DNA from 2 places in the Pseudoalteromonas sp. CuT4-3 genome. Region 1 is predicted to be linked to the other one. Evidence: predicted binding sites of a transcription regulator. Region 1 holds the regulator's gene; the other holds the start of a gene.
What was found. The regulator sigma-54, encoded in region 1, starts transcription at its own class of promoters, with help from an activator protein. The targets are predictions, from matches to a motif close to GTTGGCACGNNNNTNGNNT.

Region 2: VOI46_RS03120 (DUF2726 domain-containing protein) is a predicted target of sigma-54. The motif match lies at 1,792-1,810, and genes of this name have one in related genera.

What each region holds. Positions count from the first base shown of each region.
Region 1 is NZ_CP142030.1:3,032,863-3,036,888, reverse strand. Features, by position in the region: gene VOI46_RS14050 (HPr family phosphocarrier protein) at 60-332, opposite strand; gene rapZ (RNase adapter RapZ) at 373-1,218, opposite strand; gene VOI46_RS14040 (PTS sugar transporter subunit IIA) at 1,238-1,690, opposite strand; gene hpf (ribosome hibernation promoting factor) at 1,695-1,982, opposite strand; gene VOI46_RS14030 (RNA polymerase factor sigma-54) at 2,010-3,509, opposite strand; gene lptB (LPS export ABC transporter ATP-binding protein) at 3,579-4,026, opposite strand, start outside.
Region 2 is NZ_CP142030.1:702,209-706,234, reverse strand. Features, by position in the region: gene arcB (aerobic respiration two-component sensor histidine kinase ArcB) at 1-588, opposite strand, end outside; gene folE2 (GTP cyclohydrolase FolE2) at 815-1,735, shown strand; gene VOI46_RS03120 (DUF2726 domain-containing protein) at 1,850-2,446, shown strand; gene mtnN (5'-methylthioadenosine/S-adenosylhomocysteine nucleosidase) at 2,566-3,273, shown strand; gene ampE (regulatory signaling modulator protein AmpE) at 3,274-4,026, shown strand, end outside.

The DNA.
Region 1 (4,026 bases):
CTAAATCTTTATAGTCTGGCCTGATAAGTCTTTAACTTATAAGGCTATGGTGCTTTAAATTATTCTTGTTCGTTAAATCGTTGTGCAATTAATTGCCCAACCGCATGCAAAGCTTGCTCTGAATCAGGGCCTTCACAGACTACTTTAACTTCTTTACCTTTACTGCTTTCAAGTAGCATTAAAGCTAATACGCTGTCGCCTGCGGCTTCTTTATCATCTTGGTGTAAGGTGATTTTAGCATCAAACTGCACAGCTAATTGCGCAAGGACCGTTGCCGCTCTGGCGTGTAAGCCTAATTTATTTTTTATTAAAAATGTGTCTTCACAGCGCATAAATTACTATACCTAAACTGAACAGGTTATTATTTTAAGGTTACTTTTCTTGCTCACGATGACGAATTTTTACATTCGGATGCGTCATAGCAAAGCTCTCACCAATGGCTTGCGCTAAATAAACCGAGCGGTGTTGACCACCAGTACAGCCAATTGCAATAGTGAGGTAACTACGGTTATTGCGCTCTAAGTGTGGCAACCAAGTTTGTACAAAGGTTTGAATTTGCCAAGTGAATTTTTGCACTATGCTGTGATTTGCCAAAAAATCTTTTACTGGTTGATCAAGGCCCGTAAGCGGTTTGAGTTCAGGCTCCCAGTGGGGGTTTGGCAAAAAGCGAGCATCAAAAACATAATCAGCTTCTTTAGGTATGCCGTGTTTAAAGCCAAACGATTCAAACGTTACAATAAGTTGCTTATCTTTTTTACCCAGTATTTTTTCGCGAATTGACTCTGCTAATTGGTGCACACTTAAATCGGTGGTATCAAGCATAAAGTCAGCGCGCGTTACGAGTACATCAAGCAGTTCTTTTTCTTTTTTTATTGCTAAATCAAGCGGCAGCGAATCGATGGATAAAGGGTGTAACCTGCGTGTTTCTGAAAAACGTTTGATCAGTGTTTGATCATCACTATCTAAATAAAACAGTGTGGGTTTAGCAAAGTCAGGAAGGTACTCGAGAATATCGTTAAATTCGTCTTGTTCTTTGGGGATATTACGAACATCTATACTAACGGCTATTTTGTCATAGTTATCTGAAACACTTCGCACTAAAGAGGGCAGTAAGTTGACCGGAATATTATCTACGCAATAATAGCCTAAATCTTCAACCACGCGTAAAGCAACCGACTTACCTGAACCAGAACGGCCGCTTATGATAATTAACTCCATTTATAGCCCTTAGTATTTACTACGATTGATCAACAATTACTTGATACAGCTCTGCATCGGTTTTAGCACTACGCAGCTGTTTACAAAATTCTTTGTTGCTCAGTTTATCAGCTATGGTTGCCAGAGTCTTTAGGTGCTGTTGGTTATCGCCATCTGGTACGATGAGTGCAACAAAAATATCAACAGGGCAGTTATCAATAGCGTCAAAGTTAACAGGCGTGTCGCTAACAAGTACTAAAGCCAGCGGCTCTTCTACGCCACCCATTCTGCCATGAGGGATGGCGATACCCCGGCCAATACCAGTACTGCCTAGCTTTTCTCTACTTGCCAGCGCATTAAGAATATCTTGTTGTGGTAAGTAGGGGAGCTTTTCATGAGCAAGCTCACTGATAAACTCTAAAATTCTTTTTTTACTACTAAAAAGGACCGCAGCTTTGCTGCAGTCCTGGCATACTAATGTACTTAATTTCATAATATTAGTGTCTAGCAAGCTTCTCTTTATGTTTTATGACTTGACGATCGAGCTTGTCAATCAACGAGTCTATAGCGGCATACATATCTTGGTGCTCTGTTGAGGCAAATAAATCTGCGCCACTTACATGAATAGTCGCTTCTGCTTTTTGGTTGAGTTTTTCTACATCGAGAATGACATGCACATTGCTAATATGATCTGAGTGCCTTTCTAGCTTTGCAAATTTATTATTTACATAGTCTCTAAGTGAATCAGTTACTTCTACGTGACGACCAGTTAGGTTTAGTTGCATAAGCATTTCCTCTTTGTTTTTTACGTCTTATATCAAACTCTTTCTCTGATTTGACGGTGGAATAGCTAGCGATTCACGGTATTTTGCTATTGTGCGTCTAGCTACTTTAATTCCTTGCTCTGCCAATATATCCGCAATTTTACTATCACTCAATGGTTTAGCTGAGTTTTCCGCGGCAATTAGCTTTTTAATTAGGGCACGTATTGCGGTTGATGAACACTCGCCGCCGTTTTCAGTGCTTACGTGGCTTGAGAAAAAATACTTAAGCTCAAAAATACCACGTGGCGTATGCATATATTTTTGCGTAGTAACACGCGAAATTGTCGATTCATGCATTTCTACCATTTCAGCAACATCGTTTAAAACCATTGGCTTCATGGCTTCTGGGCCATGTTCAAAAAATGCCTGTTGCTGTTTTACAATACAGTTTGTTACTTTGAGCAGCGTGTCGTTTCTGCTTTCAAGGCTTTTTATAAACCATTTAGCTTCTTGTAAGTGAGAACGAATAAATTGGCTATCACCACTTGATTTAACGGTACGTGACATAGCCGCGTACTGACTATTTACGCGTATTTTTGGCATGCTATCTGGGTTTAGCTCTACCACCCAGCGGCCTTTTATTTTTTTAACCGACACATCTGGTATTACATACTCCGACTCTTCCCTTACTATTGTATCTGCAGGTTTTGGGTTGAGGGTATGTATTAGGGTCATGACCTCTTTAAGCTCGTCTTCTTTAAGCTTAGTCTTTTTCATTAATGTACGATAGTCGCGTGCCGCTAATAGATCAATGTGATCGGTTAAGATCATTTTAGTTTGTTCTATAAAAGGGGTGTCTTTATCAAACTGGTTTAGCTGAATGCACAAGCACTCTTGTAAACTGCGCGCGGCTATACCTACAGGGTCAAATAACTGAATACGCTTTAAAACGGCTTCTATTTCATCAAGTTCAACTTCAACTTCGTCATCGTTTTCTTGGTTAAAGCTCTCTAAAATCTCTTCACAACTTAGCGTTAAAATACCCGAGTCATCTACAGCTTCTACAATGGCAATAGCAATGGCTTCATCAGTTGGGCTAAAAGGAGTAAGCTGAAGCTGCCACATTAAATACTCATGTAGCGTTTCAGTAGAGGCACCTTGATAAATAGACTCATCTTCCGGCATTGGGCCTGAGGATGCCGCAGGGGCTGCGCTCATGTACTCATCCCAAGTTACATCCATTGCCATATCATCGCTAACGGTGTCTTTATTTAAAGCTTCGCCACTGTCTTGCTCGTACTCGCTGGTTGTATCGTCAGCCGATGCGCTTACGGTTACATCATCCGTATCTGCTTTTTGTTCATTTTTTCCAGCCGACTCTTCCGTGTAATCTTGCTCTTCTACTTCTAATAGCGGGTTGCTATCAAGTGCTTCTTGTATTTCTTGCTGGAGATCCAATGTACTGAGCTGCAGCAAGCGAATCGCTTGTTGCAATTGTGGAGTCATTGTAAGTTGCTGGCCCATGCGCAGCTGTAATGATTGCCTCATGTATCTCTAACAATCCTTTTATGTTGTTATAATTAATATTAGCAGATGCTTGTAGGTATGGCTTAAATGTTACAGCCTAAATTGCTCGCCTAAATAAACATCGCGTACAGTTTTGTCATTTAATACGTGTTCTGGGGTGCCAGATGCAATTAGCTCCCCATGAGAAACAATGTAGGCTTTTTCACAAACATCAAGGGTTTCTCTTACATTGTGATCGGTAATTAATACGCCAATGCCACGGTTTTTAAGATGTTCTATTATTTTCTTTATATCTAACACTGAAATCGGATCAACACCAGCAAAAGGCTCATCCAATAAAATAAATTTAGGGTTTGCTGCCAGTGCTCTGGCAATTTCTACACGGCGGCGTTCACCACCAGAAAGCGCCATACCTTGGCTATCGCGAATATGCTGAATACTAAATTCATCAAGTAAGTTGTTAAGCGTTTCTTCTCGCGCGGCTTTATTGAGCTCTTTACGCGTTTCTAAAATAGCCATTAAGTTTTGATAAACTGTC
Region 2 (4,026 bases), 1.3 Mb from region 1:
CTCCACTGTTTTACCAATTAGTTCAGCGCTGGTTTTGCCCATAACCTCTTCAAACATTTTATTACAGCCGGCAAACACGCCGTTGTTATCTCGGTAATAAAATAAATCGGGGGAAGAGTCGACAATAGAGCGAAGGAGCATGCCTTGCTGAGCAAGTTCTTGTTGTGTTTTTTTACGCTCTGCTATTTCGCGGCGAAGCTCTTCAATGGCGCGATGCTTGGCATGAAAAGCCATTTTTCGCTCATCTATTTCAATGTTGAGGCGGTTGATATTATCTTTTAATGTTTGATTTAACAGCTTTTCTTGTTTTGTGGCGCTGTCTAAATAAGCGTATGAGGCATCTAATTGTCTAATCGAGTTGAGTAAAATACTGATCATAAAGGGAGATACAACCGCGGTAAAAAATACCACAGCTAAAATATCAACTAAATTAACCTCACCCAGTGCCACATAATAAAACATACTCGACAATATAAGCGACACGCCTAATAAAAGCGCGTAGCACATTGCCGCGGTTTTTAACTCACCAAAGCGAGTTATTAAACTAGAAAGTACTCGAGCCCAAGGGCTCAAAGAAGAATCGGTCATAGGTCAGTGTATCTCGTTACTAGGCATAAATAAAAAGTGCCTATTAATAGTCAAACGCATTTTGCAGCAGATTTTAGCATTTTTCTATTAGCTATATTCATGTTGTGCGACAAAAACAGAAAATTTTCATGTTTACTTTTGCCTACTTGTTAAACTCATCATTTCAGCAATAAATTATTTAGTGTAAAATGCTGCGCTTTATTATGACCAATAACGAGTAGCGCACATGCAAACCAACATGCCCGATATAGCTGATACGGCTCCCGCCTTACAAACAGGTAAGTTAGACTGGGTTGGTATGGGCGAAATAGAACTGCCATTTATTTTTGAATCGAAAGATTTAGCACCCGTTACCGTTAACGCAAAAGCGCGTGCCTTTGTTAATTTGCATAAAGAAGACGCTAAAGGCATTCATATGTCGCGTTTATTTTTAGCGCTTGATTTACTCTCAACAGAGCAACAAGTTAACCCACAAACTTTAGCTCAAGCACTCGATACTTTTATCACCAGCCACGAAGGATTAAGTGACAAAGCCCAAATAGAGTTTAAATTTGAGTTACCGCTGCGTCGTAAATCGTTATTAAGCGGTAAAGCAGGTTGGAAAAGCTACCCAATTACCCTAACCAGCACTATTGAAGATAGCGTAATTAGCTACGAGCTAAGCGTGGATGTTACTTATTCATCAACCTGTCCATGCTCTGCAGCACTTGCTCGCCAGCTTATTCAGAATGCTTTTAGCGAAAAGTTTAATCAAGAAACACTTAATCAAAAAGATGTTTTAGCATGGCTAGGTACAACGCAGGGTATTGTGGCAACGCCTCACTCACAGCGTTCAATTGCAAACGTTAAAGTAAAGCTAGACAACACGATTAGTGAATTTGACGTAGTAAATTTAATTGATACATTAGAAGCTGAACTAAAAACCCCCGTACAAGCGGCAGTAAAACGTGAAGATGAGCAAGAATTTGCCCGCCTTAACGGTCAAAATTTAATGTTTTGTGAAGACGCTGCACGTAAAATTAAAGCGGTTCTTGAAAACGATAATTTTAGTGATTACTGGCTGCAAATTAATCATTACGAATCACTCCATGCGCATGATGCAGTCGCTATTGCCGTTAAAGGAATTGAGGGCGGTTACAAAGCCTAACAGCCCTGCTGCATTAATAATAAATACATACGGTAATTAGCCATAACAACCAATTTTTAGGCACGTAAATTGCTTTACTTGAGCAGTGTCAATTTGTTGTTATGGAGTTACCGTATGGAATTCGCTTTATTATCAATTTTAGTATTAGTGGTTGGGGCCTCTGTGGTTGCGTCAAAATTTAGTGATGATGGCGGCAATCCCTATCCTTTTACCCGCAAACAAACCGTGTTTACACAGGTTGAGGGTGCATTTTTAAATCTTTTAGAGCGTGCGGTAGGCGATCAATACAAAATTGTGAGCCGCGTCAAACTCATCGATGTAATCGACTGCAAGCAAGGCCTCTCAGCTAAATCAAAACGTGCAGCTTTAGCTAAAGCTAAAAATAAGCAACTCGATTTTGTGCTGGTAGATAAAGAAAAAATGACGATAGTGGCAGCGGTCGATTTAGTTAACAACGCCAATAAAGATGGCCATAAAGCGCAGCGCGACTGGTTTGTAAACGGCGCTTTAGAATCCGCTGGCATTCCACATATTCGTATGAAAGTAAAATCAGGCTACCGCCCTTCTGAGGTGCGCGATGCAATTATGTTTAAATTAGGCAAACCTGCAGCGGTGCAATCGGCTCGTCCAACACGTAATCGTGTAATTAAACCTGCGGTATTGTCACCTTCTCAGGCTAAAGCCCAAACCACTGCGTTAGCCGAAATTTAAAATAGAATTAAATACTCTCCTAAAAGTATTTAAAGCGAGCCGTAAAACAGCTCGCTTTTTTGTTTTTTATTGCTAACTTCACGTATAATCTACGTATTCAAACTCAGGAATCAAACACTATGAATGTTGGTATTATTGGCGCAATGGAGCCAGAAGTTAAAATTTTACGTGAAGCAATGCAAAACCCACAAGTGCTAACTAAAGCAGGGTTTACCTTTTACACAGGCGAATTAGCAGGTAATACAGTAACACTTGTGCAATCGGGTATTGGTAAAGTGGCATCAACGATTGCAACCACGTTATTAATTGATAACTTTAATCCTGACTGTGTTATTAACACAGGTTCTGCCGGTGGCTTTGATCCCTCTTTAAGTGTTGGCGATGTTGTTATCTCTTCAGAAGTACGCCATCACGATGTAGATGTAACCGCTTTTGGCTACGAAATTGGCCAAGTTCCACAAATGCCAGCAGGCTTTGCCGCACACCCAAAACTAGTTGAAGCTGCCGAGCAAACCATTGCGCAAATTAGCGAAGTAAAAACCTTAGTCGGCTTAATTTGTACGGGTGATTCATTTATGTGTGACCCAGTGCGAATTGATAAAGCACGCAGCGACTTTCCTACAATGCTTGCAGTAGAAATGGAAGGCGCATCTATTGCACAAACGTGTTTTGCGCTTAATACGCCATTTGTGGTTATTCGCTCTATGTCTGACATTGCCGGTAAAGAGTCGCCGCAATCGTTTGAAGAATACCTAGAGACTGCATCAATCAATTCATCAAAAATGGTTGTTGCACTATTGGAAAAACTAACAAAAGTTACGCTGTAAATGCTAAGCAATATCGTTCAAAACCATTTGGACTTTATTGCCTTTTTTGTGGCGCTCATTGCTGAGCGCTTTTTCCCGTTAAAAAGCTGGTATCACCCTAATACAGTATTAACCGCTATATTTAGTGCTATAGGAAAACGGGTTTATAAACCAAGTGAGCCTAAAAGTTACCTTTATTTAGCCTCCACTCTTGCCTGTGCGCTAGTTTTAAGCGTTATTCTTATTATTATTGTGTTACTGCTTGAATTTGCCTTTTATCCTGAGCTGCTCGCGGGCCTCATTTTATATTTGTGCCTAGAAAGCAAAGCGATTGAAAAAAAAGCCCTGCGTGTTGCAAAGTTAGTAAAACAAAACCAAAAATCTACCGCGCGTGAATTAGTAAAGCCACTGCTTGCCCGAGAGGTCAATAAGCTCTCAGCAACAGGTATTATTAAAGCTTTAATTGAAAGCTTAATTTTACGAGCTGCCCGTAATTACTTTACCGTTATATTTATATTTTTATTACTTGGGCCAATTGCCACTTTAGCGTATCGGCTACTGACTTTAATGCAGCATGCTTGGCGCGCCGATATATCACCTAATAGCCACTTTTTAAAACCGCTTAAACTACTTTTGTTTATAATCGAATTTATCCCCGTACGCTTACTTGCATTAACCATTGCCGCAAGCAAAGCCAGTAAACAAAGTATGCATTATATAAAGCACTATGGCAGACACTTTTATCAAACAAATACGGGGTGGATTTTAAGTGTG